One region of the Paenibacillus aurantius genome, then DNA from elsewhere that is predicted to be linked to it. Evidence: a T-box and tRNA genes for the amino acid it is inferred to sense, from the RefSeq annotation. Region 1 holds a T-box; the other holds one or more tRNA genes.

The links. The T-box of region 1 lies ahead of leuS (leucine--tRNA ligase). A T-box ahead of a tRNA ligase gene usually reads a tRNA of that ligase, here a tRNA-Leu.
Region 2: it has a tRNA-Leu gene. The T-box ahead of leuS (leucine--tRNA ligase) is inferred to sense a tRNA for this amino acid. The anticodon was not compared.

Annotation. Positions count from the first base shown of each region.
Region 1 is NZ_CP130318.1:2,308,684-2,319,073, reverse strand. Features, by position in the region: gene MJA45_RS10460 (homocysteine synthase) at 1-150, opposite strand, end outside; gene MJA45_RS10455 (ComEA family DNA-binding protein) at 263-934, opposite strand; gene comER (late competence protein ComER) at 1,222-2,052, shown strand; gene leuS (leucine--tRNA ligase) at 2,137-4,587, opposite strand; T-box leader at 4,649-4,908, opposite strand; gene MJA45_RS10440 (class I SAM-dependent DNA methyltransferase) at 4,957-5,718, opposite strand; gene MJA45_RS10435 (CvfB family protein) at 5,732-6,655, opposite strand; gene rsfS (ribosome silencing factor) at 6,652-6,993, opposite strand; gene yqeK (bis(5'-nucleosyl)-tetraphosphatase (symmetrical) YqeK) at 6,990-7,574, opposite strand; gene MJA45_RS10420 (nicotinate-nucleotide adenylyltransferase) at 7,564-8,151, opposite strand; gene yhbY (ribosome assembly RNA-binding protein YhbY) at 8,165-8,455, opposite strand; gene MJA45_RS10410 (shikimate dehydrogenase) at 8,497-9,345, opposite strand; gene yqeH (ribosome biogenesis GTPase YqeH) at 9,387-10,390, opposite strand, start outside.
Region 2 is NZ_CP130318.1:5,016,652-5,027,041, forward strand. Features, by position in the region: gene MJA45_RS22690 (phytanoyl-CoA dioxygenase family protein) at 1-645, shown strand, start outside; gene MJA45_RS22695 (LCP family protein) at 903-2,042, opposite strand; gene MJA45_RS22700 (Lin0512 family protein) at 2,201-2,560, opposite strand; gene MJA45_RS22705 (GerAB/ArcD/ProY family transporter) at 2,773-3,900, opposite strand; gene MJA45_RS22710 (GerAB/ArcD/ProY family transporter) at 4,066-5,181, shown strand; gene MJA45_RS22715 (spore germination protein) at 5,178-6,770, shown strand; gene MJA45_RS22720 (Ger(x)C family spore germination protein) at 6,767-7,981, shown strand; tRNA gene MJA45_RS22725 (tRNA-Leu) at 8,257-8,341, opposite strand; tRNA gene MJA45_RS22730 (tRNA-Lys) at 8,399-8,474, opposite strand; tRNA gene MJA45_RS22735 (tRNA-Glu) at 8,501-8,575, opposite strand; gene corA (magnesium/cobalt transporter CorA) at 8,749-9,681, shown strand; tRNA gene MJA45_RS22745 (tRNA-Ser) at 9,950-10,040, opposite strand; tRNA gene MJA45_RS22750 (tRNA-Asn) at 10,050-10,125, opposite strand; gene MJA45_RS22755 (SprT family protein) at 10,143-10,390, opposite strand, start outside.

The sequences.
Region 1 (10,390 bases):
GGCGAACAGGTTGGCGGCATGATCGGTATCGCGGAAGCCGTAGGAAGTCGTCTGGTAAAGCGGAACCGCCCGGGAGAAAGTAGCCGGATCAATTTCCTGCCCGGCATGCACGGCCAGGGTTTCGGGGGAAAGCTTGCGTTCTTCTGCCATAAGTTTATCGATAACCTCCTAGTTATTATTTCCTATTAATTCTCTCATATTTGTATGAAATTGAAAAGCAAACAGGATCACGAACGGTTGTCTTTTAAAGCCGCTCGTCTCCTCAAGGTCCTTCTACCGAAATCCGATCCTTGAACGATTCATAGGTTTTCGGACCGATGCCCTTTACCTTCGTAATGTCTTCGGGCTTCTTGAATCCTCCGCTTCCTTCCCGGTAAGCGATGATAGCCTTCGCTTTGCTTTCGCCGATTCCCGGCAGGTCCATGAGCTTCTGAAGCGAAGCCGTGTTCAGGTTGATCTTCCCGGCTCCGGCTTTGGTCCCTTCCTTGCCGGCGGAAGAAGGAGCCGTCACCGTGCCGGCGCCCGGCTCAGCAGCCCGGCCAGCCGGAGAAGGAGAGGAAGCCGCGGTCGGAGCCCCCTCCCCTTCTCCGGCCGCTTGCGCGGTCCCCTGCGTCCGTCCAGCCGGCACCTCCCCTTCGGATGGCCGCTTCGGTTGGGCAGCAGGAGCCGATGCGGGAGAAGGGGCCGGACTCGGGGAAACAGACGCCCCGTTCGCGCCGGCAGGACTTTTCCCTTCCCCTGCTCCCGGCTTGTCCGTCCCTTGGCTTCCCGGCTTCTGATCCAGCCACTCCTCAATCTGGCCGTTCACCGGTGCGAGGAGTGCCTGATCCGCCCGGTCAAAAGCATGGCGGACCCCCAGCCAGACTCCTGCTGCTGCTATCGGCAGCAGCAGCCAAACGAATACTTTTCCGTACTGACGCATAAACAATCCCATCGTTTCTCTGCTCCTTTCCTGAATCGGCCCAAAAAAGGGCCAAAAAAAACCGCCTCTGCCACGAATCCGTGGACAAAGGCGGTTCTTCCGCTCCAAGTATGCTGTTGCCCTTACTATACGCCAGGAGCCGTGAGAAATCAAGTTCCTTCCTCCCAGGCATGAAACCGCCCTAACCGTCATATAGTTAGAGGAGTTTTTTACCGGCAAGGACGGGAGCCTTTCTCTAGCGTCAGCAGAGAAAGTCCCGCTTTCCGTTCTTCTAATCCAGGCCATGGGAGGGAAAGTTAATGAAAACGGGCTTTATCGGCACCGGAAGCATGGGGTCTATCCTTATTGAAGCCTTCATCCAATCGGGAGCCCTTCAACCGGAAGAAATTACGGCCTCCAACCGCAACCCTTCTAAACCGGAAAAGCTGGCGGAGCGGTATCCCGGACTCCGGGCGGTCCTTACGAACCGGGAGGTCGCCGAAGCGTGCCGGCTTCTTTTTGTCTGTGTGAAGCCGTCCGAATTCAAGCGGGTGCTTCCCGAAATCGCCCCTTATCTCGACCCGAATCACCTCGTCGTCTCCATCACGAGCCCTGTCTTGATCCGGCACTTGGAAGACCAGCTGCCCTGCAAGGTGGCCAAAATCATTCCGAGCATCACCAACTACGTTCTGAGCGGGGCCGCCCTGTGCATCTACAGCGACCGCCTGCAGCCGGAGGATAAACTCCTGCTCGACCGTTTGGCCGGGTGTATCTCCCGCCCCATTGAGGTAGAGGAAAGTTTTACCCGGGTGACCTCGGATATCTCCAGCTGCGGCCCCGCTTTCATGGCGTTTCTTCTGCAAAGATTTGTCGACGCGGCGGTGGAAGAGACCGGCATTCCCCGGGAAGAAGCCACCCGCCTCGCCAGCGAGATGCTGCTTGGAACCGGCATGCTCCTGACCGCCGGCGGCTTTACTCCGGATGAGCTGCAGAAGCGCGTGGCCGTTCCCGGCGGCATTACAGCCGAAGGACTTCGTCTCATGGACCGCGAGGTGAAGGATCTCTTTAATCAGCTGATCCGGATCACCCACGCCAAGTACAGGGAAGATGTGGATAAGGTAGAAGCCGCCTTCCCGAATAAGAAAACCTGAAGCGGGACCGCCCGGAAGGACGGTCCCGCTATACTGCGCCCTTACGGGCGGTTCCTCTTCCTTAGCGGCCGAGGCTGGCTTTCGTTAGTTGGCCACGATGTTGACAAGCTTGCCTTTGACCGCGATGACTTTCCGGACGGTTTTGCCGGCAATGGCTTCCTTCACCTTCTCCAGACCTTGGGCAAGCTCCTGCATGGCGGCCTGCTCCAGATCGTTCGCGACCATAGCGCGGTCGACGATCTTGCCGTTCACCTGAACGACGATCTCGACTTCATTCTCCACCGTCCAGGCTTCCTCATAAGAAGGCCACTCGGCGTAGGTAATGCTCTCGGAATGGCCGAGAAGCGACCACAGCTCTTCCGCGAGATGCGGTGCGATCGGCGACAGCATCTGGACAAACTGCTCCAAGGCGGCCTTGGGCAGCTTCTCGGTTTTGTAAGCTTCGTTGACGAAAATCATCATTTGGCTGATGGCCGTGTTGAACCGGAGGGCTTCGTAATCCTCCGTTATTTTTTTGATCGTTTTGTGCCAGGTGCGTTTGAACGCATCGGTCGTCTCCGCGTCGTTCTCCGTCAGCTTGCCCGTCAGGGTGCCGTCCTCGTTTAGGAACAGCCTCCAGACCCGGTTCAGGAACCGGTAGCTTCCTTCCACCCCGCTGTCATTCCAAGGCTTCGTCGCCTCCAGCGGCCCCATGAACATTTCGTACAGGCGGAGCGTATCCGCGCCATATTGGTTCACGATGTCATCCGGGTTGATGACATTGCCCCGGGACTTGCTCATCTTCTCGTTGTTCTCCCCCAGGATCATTCCCTGGTTGACGAGCTTATGGAAAGGCTCCTTGGTCGCCACTACGCCCAGATCATACAGAACCTTGTGCCAGAAGCGGGCATAGAGCAGGTGAAGTACCGCATGCTCGGCCCCTCCGATATAGAGGTCGACCGGAAGCCATTTCTTCTGAAGCTCGGGCGAACAGATTTCCTGGTCGTTCCGCGGATCGATGAACCTCAAGTAATACCAGCAGCTTCCCGCCCACTGCGGCATGGTGTTCGTTTCCCGGCGGGCCTTAAGCCCGGTTTCCGGATCCACGGTATTCACCCATTCCTCGTCGTTGGCCAGTGGAGACTCTCCGGTTCCGGAGGGACGGATTTCGTCCATCTCCGGAAGCTGGAGCGGCAGCTGGTCCACCGGCACCGTCTTCATGCTGCCATCCTCAAGATGCAGAATCGGGATCGGCTCGCCCCAATAACGCTGACGGCTGAACAGCCAGTCGCGGAGCCGGTACGTAACCTTCCCTTTCCCTTTGCCCTCGGCTTCCAGCCATTCGATCATGGCGGCGATGGCCTTCTCGTTGGCCAATCCGTTCAGGAAGCCGGAGTTCACATGCTCGCCGTCCCCCGAATAGGCTTCCGTATCGAGATTGCCGCCCGCCACCACTTCCACGATCGGCAGGTGGAACGCTTTAGCGAATTCGTAGTCCCGCTGGTCGTGGCCGGGAACCGCCATAATGGCCCCGGTGCCGTAGCCGGCCAGCACGTAGTCCGCAATCCAGACCGGAACCTTCTCACCGTTGACTGGATTGACGGCATACGCCCCGGTGAAGACCCCTGTCTTTTCCTTGGCCAGATCCGTCCGTTCCAGGTCGCTCTTGCGGGCCGCCTTCTCCCGGTACTGTTCCACGCTTTCCTGCTGCTCCGGCGTGGTAATCCGGCCGACGAATTCATGCTCCGGCGCAATGACGCAGTAAGTCGCACCGAAAAGCGTATCCGGGCGGGTGGTGAAGACGGTGAGGTTGACGCCCTCATGTCCGTCGATCGCAAATTGAACCTCGGCGCCCTTGGACTTTCCGATCCAGTTGCGCTGCATGTCCTTGATGCTCTCGGACCAGTCGAGCTCCTCCAGATCCTCGAGAAGCCTTTCCGCGTACTCCGTAATCCTCAGAATCCATTGACGCATCGGCTTGCGTATGACGGGATGCCCGCCGCGTTCGCTCTTGCCGTCAATGACTTCCTCGTTCGCGAGCACGGTGCCGAGTGCCGGACACCAGTTGACGGGCACTTCATCGACATAAGCCAATCCTTTGTTATACAGCTGGATGAAGATCCACTGCGTCCATTTGTAATACTCCGGGTCCGTCGTGCTGATCTCCCGGTCCCAATCATAGGAGAAACCGAGGGACTTGATCTGACGCCGGAACGTATCGATGTTCTTCGCCGTGAAGTCTCTAGGGTCGTTCCCCGTGTCCAGCGCGTACTGCTCCGCGGGAAGACCGAAAGCGTCCCACCCCATCGGATGCAAAACGTTGTAGCCTCTCATCCGCTTAAAGCGGGAAACGATGTCCGTTGCCGTGTAACCTTCCGGATGGCCAACATGCAGCCCGGCTCCGGACGGATAAGGGAACATATCGAGTGCGTAGAACTTCGGTTTGTCCGAGTCCTCCAGCACCTTAAACGTTTTGTGTTCATCCCAATATTTTTGCCATTTCGGCTCCAGCTTCTGGGGATTGTACCCTGGATGGGCATTGCCTTCCTGTGTCATGGCTTATTCCTCCTTGTACTATTAACAGCGCAATAAAAAAACCTGCCGTCCCGGCCCTAAGGCCAGGGACGAGAGGTTTGAATTCCCGTGGTACCACCCTGGTTGACCCTTCCTCCCGAGGAGGGAAAGATCCACTCGTAAACCCTGTAACGCGGGCAGCGGTCCGGTTAGCACCATAAGGCATCCGGCCATCGGATGCAGCAGGCTTCACCATCCGGCTCCAAGGCGAGTTCATTCTCGGTCATCTGCCGGCTTCCACCTTCCCCCGGCTCTCTGTATAAGACGCACGCGAAAACTACTAGTCCTCTTCACAGCCATAAAGTATGTACCAAATTATATGAAACAAGGAGCGGCTCTGTCAAGTCACCGTTATCCCTTTCGGGCAACGAAGAACGCCCGCTCCGTCTCTTCATCCGCTTCCCGCCATTCAAAATCGCCGTAAAGCCGTACATCCCGGAAACCGGCCTCCCGGAGCTGATCCTTGACCCAAGGCAGCGGGTAAGCCCGCTGAACGTGATGCTCCTCGAACCGGAGAAACCGGTCCCCCCCCTCTTCCTTAACGAAGAAAGTCAGATCGTGTTCAATTTGGCACAGCTGTTCGTCAAACCCGCATGTCCAGATGTAGGCGATATCCTCCTCGTCCAGAAGAAAAGGCTGCGACCGGTAATACTCCCCCAATAGACGGGGAGTATGCATATCGAAAACAAAGAGTCCACCCAGAGCAAGCCCTTCATACGTCCGCCGGAAAGTTTCCGTCAAATCCGCTTCCTCGGTCAAGTAATTCAGCGAATCGCAAAGGGAAATGACTCCATCCACACGGTCCGGAAGCTCCCATTCCCGCATATCCTGCTGAAGAAAATGGACGCTTCCCTTCCCGGCTTTCCCAACAACCGCTTCTTCGCTTTTGTTCCTTGCCACCGCCAGCATGTGGTCGGACAAGTCGATGCCGGTTACCTCCAGGCCTTTCCGGGCCAGGGGAATGGCAATGCTCCCCGTCCCGCACCCCAAATCGACGACGGAGGACGGGCGCCCGAACCTTTCCCAGCATTGGTCCAGAAACGAAAGCCAGCGGGGATAAGGCATATCCTCCATCAGCCGGTCGTAGTAATAGGCGAATCGCCCGTAAGCCATACCCCACTCATCCTTACTCGTTATCTGAGGCTCCGGCTGGTGCTGCCGGCCCCGAATCCTTATCCGTCTGCAGGTACGTCCAGTTTTCCTTCTGCACGATAAGGCCCTCTTTCATGAGCTTGCCCATGGCCCGTTTAAAAGCCGATTTGCTTATCCCGAACCGCTGCATAATGATATCTGCCGGCGTTTGGTCCGAGAAGGGCATCGCCCCGTTCGGCCGTTCCTTCAGATAAGCGAGAAGCTTATCCGCATCCTCGACCCGGCCGACTTCCTTCAACGGCTTAAGGGAAAGATTGACGCGTCCGTCCTCCCGGACCTTCATGACCCGAACCTGTACCGTTTCCCCGACGCGAAGCATCCGGGTCCGCTCGGAAGCATGGATCATGCCGATTACCCCAAAGCCGAGGATCCCTCCTTCACATATCACGAAGGTGCCCATTTGAAGAGGCTTGTAGACGCGGGCTTCCACCCATTGGTTCAACCAGGAGGTCGGAGCATGGAAGGTGAGGGGAGCGAGCTCTTCCTCTCCTGCCAGCTTGGCCATCAGCCGGCCCTGCCGGTCGTGCGCCATCGTTACGTATACCTTGTCTCCTACCTGAGGACGAAGCTCCTTCAGCTCCGGCTGTTCCTTGAAGGGAAGGAGCAGCTGCCGGCCGAGCCCCATATCGAGAAAGGTCCCAAACCGGTGGTGGATATCGGCCACTTCCAGCAAGCCCACCTGACCGAGCTCCATCAGCGGCTTTTTCATGGTTGCGGCCAACCGGTCTTCGGTGTCGAAATACAGAAAGACCTCCACGTCCTCCCCCACCTGAACGGGCCCGGTCGTTTCCGTATAATGAAGAAGAACCTCACGAACGCCGTCCGTGACGAAATATCCGTACGGCTTTGTTTCTTTGGTCACCTTGAGGGTTACGGTCGTTCCCGCCTGAAGCGTCATACCTTCTCGACCACTTTGGCATCCGACCACAGACGCTCGATGTTGTAATATTCCCTGTCGTCCCGGTGGAACACGTGGGCCACTACATCACCCAGGTCGATCAGCACCCAGCGGGCGGTGTCCATTCCTTCCAGCCCTCTTACCCGGAAGCCGTGCTGCTCGGCCTTTTTCTTGATTTCCGTCGCGATAGCCTGTACCTGGGTCTCCGAATTCCCGTGACAAATCACGAAATAATCCGAAACGAGCGAGATACCCTCCAGGTTCAAGGCAACCACGTTCATCGCTTTCTTATCGTCCGCCGCGTCCAGTACAAGCGTAAGCAGATCTTGGTTGGTCATCTTTTCTTCCCCTCCCGTTCCCTGACCTCATCGATAAGCGAATTACGCGCCATGAGCGTCATGGGAAAGACTTTTTCTCCTTTGGATAACAAATAATGAATGGTGGAGTCAAATCCGGCTATGAGTGCTTTTTCCATGCTGGTCTCGGCCAGCCGGCGGAGGTTCGCCACTTCCGGGTAATCCCGGTTAGGCTCAATATAATCGGCCAGGCATATGATTTTATCAAGCTGGGACATGCCGACACGACCTGACGTATGATAACGGATCGCATCCAGCACCTCTTCATCGTCGATCCCGAATTCCTCCGCTACGACGAATGCCCCCACAGGTGCATGCCATAGCGGTTTTTCGTAGGAAAGCAGCTCCTCCGGCAGGCGGTTGTCGACAATAACTTGGCGCTGCTTCTCCACCGGCCAGTATTTGCAGTAATCATGCAGCAGCGCAGCTAGATCGGCCTTCTCCGGATCCCCCCCGAACCGGTGGGCCAGCTCAACCGCCGATTCCATTACGCCCAGCGTATGCTGCCAGCGCTTAGCGGGCATCTGCTTCCGTACCGCCTCCATCATCTGTTCACGCTTCATATAAACCGTTCCCCTCGATATAATCCCTAACCGGTTCCGTTACGACGTAACGAATGGATTGTCCTCCCGCTCTTCGGGCCCGGATGTCCGTTGAGGAAATCTCCATTAACGGCATCGGCACCAGCAGGACCGAGCGCCGGATTTCATCCGGAAGCTCCTCCAGCTTGATCACGTAACCCGGCCGCTCCAGACCGATAAAAGTGACCTGCCGCGCCAGCTCCCCGATCCGGTACCACTTCGGCAAGTACATAACCATATCCCCGCCTATGATGTAAAAGAATTGATGATCGGGATAAGTCTTCCGAAGCTCGGTTATGGTATCGATCGTATAAGAGGTTCCTCCCCGCCGGAGCTCAAAATCCACTGCCTGGAACGCCGCGTGGGACTTCGTTGCCCTAACGACCATCTCCCACCGGGCTTCCGCATCGGCCTTAGGGGCATGAGCTTTATGAGGGGGAACGTGAGCCGGCATAAACCATACCTCGTCCAGTCCCGCTTGCTCCCTTGCCCGTTCGGCCGCGAGAAGATGCCCCAGGTGGATGGGGTCGAAGGTCCCTCCCATGATCCCAACCTTCATCCCTATCCCTCCGTTATGGAAGCTCGATCGTTTTATGATCCTTCGATTCCTTATACAGAATAACGATTTTGCCGATGAGCTGAACCAGCTCGGCTCCCGCACCCTCGGCCAATTCACGGGCCACTTCGTCCCGGTCGTCCGGAACGGTATTCAGGATCGTGACCTTAATCAGCTCCCGCACCTCCAGCGCTTCCTGGATATGCCGGATGAGATGGTCGTTCACCCCGCCTTTGCCTACCTGGAAGATGGGATTCAGATGGTGCGCCTGGGAGCGCAAGTATCTTTTTTGTTTACCGGTTAACATAGTTTTACCCTCAATTCTGCATGTTAAAATCGTTAATGTTTTCAATTGCTGCTAAAAGACTGCTCCACGGCCTCGCGCATAGCCGCCGCCGGGGCCGGAAGCCCGGTCCAATATTCGAAGGCATACGCCCCCTGGTAGATGAACATCCCCAAGCCGCCGTGAACCTGGGCTCCCCTCGCTTTGGCTTCCCTAAGGAGCCGTGTTTCCCTTGGATTGTAGACGATGTCGCTTACAATCATACCGGGGCGGAGCAGGGAGGAGTCCAGCGGGGTTTCCTCCACGTTCGGGTGCATCCCCATCTGCGTCGTATTGATGACCAGGTCGGCGGCTTCCACTGCATCCTTGGCTTGGTCGAGTCCTATGCCTTCGGTCGACGTGTAAGCCCCCATCGCCCGGGCAAGCTCCACCGCCCTTCCCGGCGTCCGGTTGGCCAGCGTGACCTTGGCCGCCCCTTCCTTGGCAAGCGCATAAACGAGTCCGCGCGCCGCGCCGCCGGCTCCCAGCAGAACGACTTTGGCGCCGGCCAGCTTCACGCCGGTTTCCTCTTTAAGGGAACGCACGTACCCGATCCCGTCCGTATTGTAGCCGGTCAGAACGCCATGGTCGTTCACGATGGTGTTTACCGCCCCTATAGCCTTCGCCCCATCGTCGAGGTGATCCAGGTAATCCATGACTTCCACCTTATGAGGGATCGTCACGTTCACCCCGCGGAAGCCGAGCGCCCGGATTCCGGCCACGGCATCCTTCAGAGTCCCCGGGCGAATATGAAAGGCGGCGTACGCCGCGTTCAAGTCCGCCTCGGCAAAGGCGCGGTTCAGCATGAGCGGGGATTTCGAATGGGCGATCGGATCTCCGAACACCCCGTACATCACTGTTTGTGTATCCAACATGCGGGAACTCTCCGTTCCTCTCATGCGGTTTCCCTCCCCCGTTAAATTAAGGAATCCCGTACGGCCACCTTCACCCCGCGCGGGGCATGCACCTCGAGCTCCGCTCCCTCTTCGCTGTTGAGCTTAATCCAGCCCAATCCGGAGATGAGAACATCCACCATGCGGCCTTTGCGCACATGGATCGGATGCTTCGTAAATGAAGGAAGCTTATCCAGATCTTGCTCAGCTGGCGGCTGAAGCAGCTTCCCCTTGTGCTCTACATAGAGCTCGTCCGCCTTCTCCAGCTTGGTGCGGTGAATGTTGATGCTGTTCGAGACATAGCACGTAAACGACTGCCGCGGCCCCTTCACAAAATCAAACCGGGCCAAGCTGCCGAAGTACAGCGTCTGGCGTTCGTTCAGCTGATAGATCATCGGGTTCACCGGCTTCCCCGGTAACAAGGCGTTAAGGTCGCGCCGCTCAACGAGCTCGGTCAGCCTGTGCTTGTATACGATCCCCGGGGTATCGATAATGTCACTTCCGTCATCAATCGGGATATGCACCAGATTCAAAGTCGTACCCGGGTATTGGGAAACCGTCAGCTCCGCCTCCAAGTCGCTGTAATCCCGGATCAGGCGGTTGATGAGGGTGGACTTCCCTACATTCGTGGCTCCGACCACATACACGTTTCGGCCGTCCCGATGCTGATCCAGCTTCTCCAGCAAGCGTTCGAAGCCGATATTCTTCTTGGCGCTTACGAGAACAATGTCCGCTACCTTCAAGCCGTTTTCCTTCGCCTGCTTCTGCACCCAATTCAATAATTTGTTAAGGTTGGTCACCTTCGGAAGAAGATCAATTTTGTTTACCACCAGGAGCACGGGATTCGTCCCGATAAAGCGCTGAAGTCCACTGATGAGAGTCCCTTCAAAATCGAAAAGATCCACAATATGCAGCACCAGGCTCCGGGTATGGCCGATCTCTCCCAAGATCTTCAGGAAGTCATCCTGCTGAAGGGCGATGCTAGACATCTCGTTGTAATGCTTAATCCGGTAGCAGCGTTGGCAGA
Region 2 (10,390 bases), 2.7 Mb from region 1:
GAAGCCAAGGATATTCTGCAGCGTTATCCGAGGATGATGCATCCCCACAAGGTGGATGAGCTTTCGATGAAGATGATGCTGGACGGCCGGATTCTGGACGTACTGAGGGAACTCCTGGAGGAGGAGCCCCTTGCCGCCCAGAGCATGTTCTACTTCAAACCGCCCGGAGCGAAGGGCCAGGCTCTGCACCAGGACAACTTCTACTTGAAGGTGGAGCCGGGCACCTGCATCGCCGCCTGGATCGCCGTGGATGATGCGGACGAGGAGAACGGAGGAATGTTCCTCGTTCCGAAATCGAACGCCTTGGAGGTGCTCTGCCCTCATTTGGCGGACCCGGCCGTATCTTTCACCCGGGATGAAGTCGATGTTCCGGACGGTCTTCAGCCCGTTCCCGCCCGGATGAAAGCGGGGGACGTGCTGTTCTTCAACGGGAGCATGATTCACGGCTCTTATCCCAACACCTCGGAGGACCGTTTTCGCCGGGCGTTCATCAGCCACTACACGGGAGTCTCCACCACCCGGATCGGACAGTACTATACTCCTCTCTATGAAGCGTCGGGAAAGCCGATCGACCGGGATGCGAATCCCACTTCCGGTCCGTGCGGCACCGAGCATAACCAGGGCGGGGTATACCAGCCTCATTAGGCTGTGAGCCGTCGTAAGCCCCCGGCCCAAAGCCGGGGAGGTGCCCTATCCGCAAAGTGCCAACAAAGTTACCCGATAAGGCACCAGGTGCCAAAAAAGAAAGACCTCGGTCTCCCTATGTTGGGAGACCGAGGTCTTTCTTGCGCAGGAAACGGGAGGTTCGTCTTGCTCGGACACCTTTCCGATATACCCCTTGTTCCGCTTCCCCCTACTTACCGGCAGCCGGGTGAAGGGAAGCGGGACTTGATCAGGGGCTTTTAGGAACGCCTTCCGGACTTTTCTGAATCCGTCCCTCGACCGGACCCGTTATCCTCTCCCGCTCCCGAGGAGGCTCCGCCGTTCTCCCCTTCCGGCTCGTCAGACCCGGTGCTCATGCCGCTCACGCCAACCGCCTTGGAGAGGTCTCCGGTAGAGGAACTTTCCGCCGGCAGGCCAAGCTCCGCTCTGTAAGCGCGCAGCGCATCCTCCAGCTCGTTCTGGTGCATGAGCAGATAGGGGCTGTCCCATATCCCCCCGGGATGCTCAAACTGGATTTGCTCCGGCTTAAGCTTCTTGAAGGACAGAATCCATTGCTTCAGCTCCTGGGCGGGAATATCGGTTTGCACGCTTTCCCCGGCAATGTCGAGAACGCCGCCCCATTTGGATATCCCTCCCAGGGAGGTCAGCTTATCGAGAAGTCCCTTTATCACCTGCTGCTGGCGGGTGTTTCGTTCCAGATCGGACGACTCCCCGGTCCCTTCATTGGACTTGCGGTACCGGACAAAGTCCAGCGTCTGTTTGCCGTCCAGCTCCTGCAGGCCTTTGCGCAGGTTGATATCCGTTCCGTCCGCGTGGTCCGTGTATTTCATGTCCATGTCCACGTCCAGCTTCAGCCCCCCCAGCTCGTCGACCGTCCGGCTGAAGCCGTCAAAGTCGATGACCGCCATATAATCGATGGGGACCTCCAGCATGTCGCTGAAGAAACGTTTGGTTTCCTGGAGAGCGGTGTTCTTGTCCTGGTTATAGAAGTAAGGAAAGAAATAGTTGGCCTTGTGCCGACCGTGATGCTTGGACTTCAGCAGCATGTCGCGGGGCAGAGAGACAACGGTCATTTTATGAGTCTCGGGATTAAGCGCGGCCAGCATCATGACATCCATGTTCATGGTCCCTCCGCTTCCTTCCCGGCTGTCAATTCCGGTCAGCAAAAAAGTCATTGGCCTCCACTTCCGGGAGTCGTCCGCCTTCTCCTCCGCACCGGCGCTCGGTTGGCTGCCGGCCATTTTATCCAGCGCGTCGTTGGCCTTCGTATACAGATAGCCAGCGTAAGCGGCTGCGCCTCCGGCCGCCAGCGCCATCCCTATGAATAACGTAATGATTACTTTGCGTAAGGTTTTTCGGGGCTGTCTTCGGTTCCTCATGATCTCCTCCTGATAAAGTATTCGGGTAAGCCGCCCCTAATTGTACCGGAAGTTAGCCGGGAGTAGGTTACAGAAATGTGACGAAACCTGACAATAAGTGTCTAAACCGAAAAGAAAACCCGCAAGCCCCTAAAAGAGCCTGCGGGTTTCCCGGATGATCAATAGCCGACCTCCACGGAGGCGTTGACCACATAAATCAGATCGTTCTTGTCGTTCTTGTCTTCAAGCACCACGCCGCTTGTCGTGAGCATGCCGCCGTCCATCAGCTCGACGGTTACCTCCCCGTAAGGGAGAACCGCCTTCACCTGCTCCACATCCAGCTGCTCCTTGTCACAGGGAACCGCCAGCTTCACCCGAACCTTCATATTATGAAGGCTGTTGCCGGGGAGCATCGCCCGCAGGCCGGGCATGGAGTTGTGGTGAATGGCGTTCTTCACGGCCCGAACGGCCGCTTTCGTCACATCCTGCCCATGCAGATCGATGCCCGTGCCTAGCTCAATGAAGATCACTTTGTCCATCCGTCATCCTCCTGTCAGGGATTCATACCGCTTATCTCCCAGACAAGGTAACACAGATTAGGGACCAAAGCAACGGGCCCGGGCTTCTTCCGGAACCCTCGGTCCCCATCCGCCAGGCAGCCCGGGGGAATGCGGGGATCAGGACCTGGCCCCGTTCCCGGCTGTGTTTAACGAATGATGGCCTGACTCCTCGAGCTTACGGCAGGCAGCGGTCAGGTCTCCTCCGCTCTCTTTCGCCCCCCCTTTCCTCTTCCCTGCTTCCCATGGAAGAAGGATAGCACCAGCAGAAGAAGGGGATAAACGAAGCCCAGAAGGATGCTCGGGTAAAGCAGAAACTGGGAGTATACCTTCAGGCTAAACAGAATATTGGGGTTGGTGACATGGGCCAGGTACATCATAAGAGCGGCCAAGGGAGCAATAAGCCAACGCCCGTTAGCCAGATTAAAGAGAGCGGTCAGCACCTTGATTCCCGTATAGTACGTAATGGAAAGCTTCAGAAAGCTGGACAGAAACCAGGCACCGGCAAGCACGACTTCAATCCTTGTCAGAAAGTTGCCAATGTTGATTTTGCGAGCCAGCGTAAACGTTGGGTACAGCCTCAATTCCATTAAAGGGGATCCCATGACGGCAATGCTCAAAAACATCAAAATGACGAGAACCACGCTTCCCACAGCAGATCCTGCAAGCATCGCCTTCTTCCCCTTTTCGGGATTTCCCACATGGTGGAAAATAAGGAGAAAAAGGAACAACTGGAGAAAAGGGAACGCCCACAGCAAAGCCGACACCTTGGCAACCGGGAGGATTCCCTCCCCCAGAATGGGTCTGATTTTCTGAAGATTTACATCTGGTAGAAGAAGAACATAAATGATCAGGATAAGGAGCAGAATCCAGGGAAAGAAAATTTCGGCCGTCCGGGCAAGCGGCTGAAGGCCCATCCAGACGGCCATCACCACGACGGCCAGGAAAATAACCTCTACCGCCCAGTCGGGCGTATCGGGCAGGATTTCCCCCGTAACGAAGTCTGCGGTGTTTTGCAGGATTAAGGCGCAGGTGAAATAAACATACCCAAAGATCAGCACGGCTAGAACTTTGGCTGTCCAGCGGCCAAGGAGCCGACCCGTAAATTCCATCAGCGTGCTTCCCCTCATCCGTATCCCCACCCACCCGTACAACAGGGTCGTCCCCGTTCCAACCGCCCCCCCCAGCATCGCAGCAATCCAGGCATCCTCCCGGGCTACCGAAATAAGGACCGAGGGAGCTACCAGAATGGAGGTCCCTATGACGAAGACCACAGTCAGGATAAACAGCTGCCGGGTCGAGATTTGCCCATCCGCTTTCATGCCTCCTCCTCCCTTCTTCCTCCTGTTGTTAACATTCTCACCCGAGCCCTATTCTAAACGCTTTTCCCGGATGAATAGGCAGAAAAGTGAACAAGCTATCGCTTAGAACTCCATGACACACGACCTTTTCGCCTACAGGAAAGGAAGCCTATGACCCCTACGAGAATGACCAACCACCAGTTGTTTTCCCTCATCGTTCTGTTTGAGTTGGGGAGCTCCATTGTCATCGGCCTGGCCGTCCGTGCCAAGCAGGATGCCTGGCTGGCCGTTCTTGCCGGCCTGCTTGGCGGACTCGTGCTTCTGACGCTCTATGTCTTGATTCTAAGGCTCTGCCCCGGCATGAGTTTGACCCAATGCTTCGTGAAAGCCTTTGGCCGCTATATCGGGCGACCGCTTGCTTTTGCGTATTGCGTTTATTTTCTCTATCTCTCGGCAAGGGTTCTGCGGGACTTTGGGGCCTTGCTGCTCACCTCCGCCCTGCCGGATACGCCCATGTCCGCCGTCAACCTGATCATGATCCTCGTCATCCTTTACGGTGCGGTTCTGGGAATAGGGGCCCTTGCCCGTGCGGGAGAAATTTTTCTGTATATCTGTGTGCTTATTGCTCTGCTTGGCGTGATCGTGCTCCTCTTCTCCAATGTGATCAAACTGGAAAACTTCCTGCCTATCCTCGAGAACGGATGGGGCCCGGTTTGGTCAGCGGCTTTTCCCCAAGCGGTCACTTTTCCGTTTGGCGAGGTTATTGTGTTTACCATGTTCAGTCCCTACCTCATCCACACCCGTGGGGCAATTCGGACCGCCTACCGGGGGATGATCGTCAGTGGACTTATCCTGGCCTTTGTGACCGCCCTTAACATCGGGGCTCTCGGCACTTTCGGCTTAACCAACGCCGTCTTTCCTCTCCTCAAAACGACCGCCCTCATTAAGGTCGGAAATTTCCTTCAAAGGCTGGAGGCCTTTACCATTCTTCTGCTTATCGTGGGAGGCTATTTCAAGATTGTGCTCTTCTTTCTCGGGGGCGTGCTCGGACTCGGCGAAATCCTTTTTGACGGTAAGCCGGGAAAGTTCAGCAAGGGAATGTGTGGGCTGCTGGCCCTGGCCGTTTGGTCGGTTTCCCTTCTCATGGCGCGGAGCTTTCCGGAGCATGCTAAAGTCGGTCTCGACATCGTCCCGCGTTATGTGCATATTCCTATGCAAATGATCATCCCTGTTCTGCTGCTCCTAATGCTCTATGTCCGCAAGCTAATCCAAGGCAAAGGCCAAGGGAGGTCTGCTCCATGAACAAGCTGTTTTCTCTCTTCCAAAAGGTCAAAAAAAGAGTGCCGGGAACCGAGCCTAACGCCGTGCCTCCCAAACCGAAGCCGCCGGTTCCTCTAGAGGACAGCATAAAAAACGTCTTCCAGGAGGTGACTCACCGGTTTGGGAATAGTCCCGACATTGTATCCCGACGCATTTACCTGGGAGAGCCGCCGGGCATTCCGGTTGGCATCCTGTACGTCAAAGGATTGACGGATGCCACCCAGCTGATCCAATCCCTCCTCGCGGACCGGATCGTTTGGGACGGGGAGAAGTCCTACCCCCCTGCCAAAGCCATCTCCTATCTGAAGCATGTCGTCATTACGGTTTCCGAGGTTAATGAAATCGGCGACTACGATGAGATGATGCATGCGTTGTTTTCGGGACAAACGATTCTTCTCGTGGAGGGAATCAACCGGGCCTTGTCCGTCTCCACCGAGGGAGGGGCACGAAGGGGCGTGGAGGAGCCGAGCACGCAGTCGGTCATCCGCGGCCCCCGCGAGGGCTTTACGGAGACAATCGACGTCAATACCGCCATGGTCCGGCGTAAAATCAGAGATCCGCGCCTGTGGATCGAGAATCAAAGGATCGGGAAGGTCACCCATACCCGGGTAGCGCTTATGTATATCAAAGGGCTTGCCGACGAAGGCGTGCTTAAAGAAGTCCGCCACCGGCTAAGCCGTATCGACATCGACGGCATCCTGGAAAGCGGGTATATCGAGGAAATGATTCAGGACGCCCCCTTTAGCCCCTTCCCTACGCTTTTCAACACGGAACGCCCCGATACGGCGGCGGCCTGGCTTCTCGAAGGGCATGTGGCGGTCTTCGTGGACGGAACACCTTTTATTCTGCTTGCTCCGGCTTTGTTCAACCAGTACTTTCACGCACCAGAGGACTCGTACCAGCGGGCGGACTTCGCGGCGCTTCTGCGGCTGCTCCGGTTTCTGTGCTTTTTCATCGCTCTTCTGGCACCGTCCTTGTATATTGCCATCACGACGTTTCACCAGGAGCTGCTGCCGACTCCCCTTCTTATCGGCCTAGCTGGCCAGCGGGAAGGAGTCCCCTTCCCCGCCTTTGTGGAAGCCCTGGCCATGGAGATCACCTTCGAGATTCTCCGCGAGGCGAGCGTCCGGATGCCCAAAACGATCGGCCAGTCCGTTTCCATTGTCGGTACCCTCGTCATCGGACAGGCGGCCGTGGAGGCCGGTCTCGTTTCTCCGGCGATGGTCATCATCGTCTCCATTACCGCCATTTCAAACTTCGTCATTCCGGCATTCAGCATGGGGATCTCCATCCGGATGCTCCGCCTGCTCTTTATGGGGCTAGCGGCCTCCTTCGGCCTGTTCGGTCTCGTCATCTGCATGATTGGCATGATTCTGCATTTGACCAGCCTGAGCTCCTTCGGGGTTCCCTACATGGCTCCCTTCGCTCCCTTTATGCCGGCGGAGCAAAAGGATTCACTTATCAGGCTTCCTCGCTGGGCCATGTTCTCCCGCCCCCGCATGAGTACGGACAATAACCTTATCCGTGAGGAAAACACGGCGGCCCAGCCCCAAAAGGAGGACCACGCATGATAAAAAAAGGACTCCGCCTCTTCGTCCTTCTTAGCCTGCTTACCCCTTTGCTCACGGGGTGCTGGAGCCGCCGGGAGCTGGATATGCTGGCCATCTCCTCCGCTTTCGGCCTGGACAAAGAGGGAGACCGGTACCAGGTATCGGTTCAGATCGTCAACCCGGGTGCCGTGGCGAGCAAAAAGAACGGAAGCGGCCGTGCTCCGGTCGTGACCTACCGGACGGATGGCCGCTCGGTGCTGGAGGCCATCCGCCGGATGACCACCGAAGCCCCCCGCAAAATTTACGGCGCCCACCTTCGCGTCATCGTCCTCGGGGAAAATCTGGCGAAGGAAGGGATCGCGCAGGCTTTGGATCTGCTTTTTCGCGACCAGGAGGTCCGGGGAGATTTCTATATCGTGATCACGAAGGGCGTCTCGGTCCAAACGGTCCTGCAGACGATGACTACTTTGGAGCCGATCCCGGCAAACGATCTCTTTACCTCCTTGGAAATGTCCGAGAAGGCGTGGGCGGCGACCGGCAGCATAACGCTGGACGATCTGGTGTCGGATATCGTCAGCAAAGGCAAAGAGCCTGTCTTGACGGGTGTTCAAGTGAGGGGAAACCGGGAGAAGGGAATAAGTAAGGAGAATACGGAGAAGGCTCGCAGCGATGCCATCCTGGCCTATTCGGGCATGGCCGCTTTTCGCAAGGATAAGCTTGTCGGTTGGTTAAGCGAGAATGAAAGCAAGGGCTTCAACTACAGCCAGGGGCAAGTGAGAAGTACACTGGTAACGGTCCCCTGCCCTTCCGGCGAAAAGAGTCCCGACAATATGGGTATTCAGGTGGTCCGGACCAAACGCAAGCTCAAAGCCCGGATGGAGAACGGCCGCCCCGTCATCGACCTGGCCATCAAGGGAGACGCGATTGTTTCGGAATCCGGCTGCAAGGCCGATTTGTCCAAGCTGGAGACCCTCGCGGCTCTCGAGCAGGAAACCGATAAGGACATCACCGAGAAAATTGAGAAGGCCCTAACCCGCGCCCGAAAGCTGAAGACCGATATTTTCGGCTTCGGGGAGGTCATCCACCGGTCCTATCCCGCCTACTGGAAGGGAGTCAAGGATCAGTGGGATAAGGAATTTCCCGAGCTTCCCGTCCGGGTGAAGGTGGACATCGCGATCAAACGCACGGGAGAGTCCATCCAGTCGATTGAACAGAAGATGAGGGCCGATTAAGACGTGGGATGGGCGGAGGGCCGTGCTCCTGACCGAGGGAGGAGGGCTGTCAGGACGGCCGGACCGGGACGGAAGGGGGAAGGCAGCCGTTCCGGATTCCCTCCGCGCGGTGCCGGCCGGATCGGGCAAGGAGCGCTCCCCTCGAGCGGCTCTCTATGCAAGGAAAGCGGGGGCGTCCCTTCCCAAACGGCAAAAGCCTGGCTCGCGCCAGGCTTTTTGATCAAAGATAAAGGAAATAAAAAAAGTCCGGTCTCCCGGACTTCGGTTGGTATGTATGGTGCGGTCGGAGGGATTTGAACCCTCACGCCCAGTGGGCACTACCCCCTCAAGATAGCGTGTCTGCCGTTCCACCACGACCGCATGTAAGAAAAACGAGGATTTGTTTACCGGATTCAGCCTTCCCTCTTGAGGATAGAGTGGTGAGCCATGAAGGACTCGAACCTTCGACACCCTGATTAAAAGTCAGGTGCTCTACCAACTGAGCTAATGGCTCGCAGCGGAAGCTGGTTCAAGTTGAAATGGTGACCCGTAGGGGATTCGAACCCCTGTTACCTCCGTGAAAGGGAGGTGTCTTAACCCCTTGACCAACGGGCCTTGCTTCGCTTCTTGGCTGCTGTCTCCGTGACAACAAAATTGATTATATATGATTCTTTTGAAGAAGACAAGCCCTTTTTCAAAAAAGTTTTACTGCCAATATGTTGAAGTCCCGGTAAGCTGGCCTGGCCCGTTTTGTGCTATGCTTAGGCCATGACGATAGGAGGTCCGGCATGCTCGTTTATCATACATCCACTGGCCAGGTTACCAATGAGAAGGTCCGCGTTCCCGCTGAAGGGGAAGTGGCCTGGATCCGGCTGTACCAGCCCGATGAGAAGGAAATCCAGTACGTGCTGGAGGAGCTCTTCCACTGCCATCCCCTGCTCGTGGAGGACTGCATCAAATTCAACCAGCGGCCCAAGCTCGACCGGTACAAAACGAACGTGTTCCTTACGTTCTACTCTTTCCGGCGCAAGGAGCTTAAGCCGGTGGAAATGGCCCATGTACTAGGAAGCAATTACGTTATCACCATCTACAAAGAAGAGCTGCCTTTTCTCGAGAAGCTTTACCGGGAATTCGAGCAGGTCGAAGACCGGATGAAGCACGCCGGCGATATTCTCTATCACATTCTCGATCACTGCGTGGACGAATACAGCGAGCTCACCACCGAGATTCAGGAGGATGCGGAAAGACTCGAGCGGGCCATTTACCGCAACCCGAACGTACGGATCGCCCAGGACATTTTCCGGCAGAAACGACACCTGCAGAAGGCAAGGCGCATCCTGGTCGAGGAGAAAACGATCCTCAGCACGATCAGCCATCAGAATTTGTCGTTTACCCGCCAGGAAACCGACGTCTACTTCATCGACATTTACGATCACATTTCCCGTGTCATCGACACGGTCGACATTTACCGCGAATCGACTTCAGGCCTGCTGGAGCTGCAGATGGCCATGAAGTCGGACCGGATGAATGAGATCATGAAGACGCTCACGATCATCTCCTCTATCTTCCTGCCGCTGACGTTTATCGTCGGCCTGTACGGGATGAACTTCAAGCATATGCCGGAGCTCGAGTGGAAATACGGCTACGCCTACGTCGTGGTCATCATGGCCGCGGTCGCCGCCGCGATGTGGATTTTCTACAAGCGGAAAAAATGGCTCTAGAAAACCCCAAAAAGTGAAGCGGATGCTCCGAGGGTTAGTCCTAATACTTTTTGGGGGCCCCAGTAAGACCAAAACACCTTGAAAAGCTCCCAAAAAGTGAAGAAACACCCCAAAAAGGGAAGCCGATGCTTCGAGGGTTATTCCTAATACTTTTCGGGGACCCGGTAAGAGCCAAATCAAAAAGCCCCTAGCTTCCCAAAAGGCTCGAAAACCCAAAGGGCACAAAAAGCAAAAAAGCCGCGGAATCGCGGCTTTTTACTGGTATGTATGGCGGAGAGAGAGGGATTCGAACCCTCGCACCACTTGCGCAGTCTAACCCCTTAGCAGAGGGTCCCCTTGAGCCACTTGGGTATCTCTCCAAGAAAAGCTGGCTCCCCGAACAGGACTCGAACCTGTGACAACTCGATTAACAGTCGAGTGCTCTACCAACTGAGCTATCAGGGAACAGTACTACTAAATTATCACGGTTTGGCGGCCAAGTCAAGCGGTTCCAGAATCAGCCTACCGCGGCATTTTCCGCAGACGTAACGGCCGGGATCCACCCTTCTTTTGCGTAAATATTCCATCGAGCAGGCCGTGCACCGCAGGCGGTATTTGTACGTCTCCCTCGTTTTGGCCTGAGGCAGCGCGGAGCAGAACCGGGAGCCGCCTACCCGGCGGAGCAAGGTTTTGAAATCGGCATCCTGGTGCTTGTACCCTTTGCGCTCCA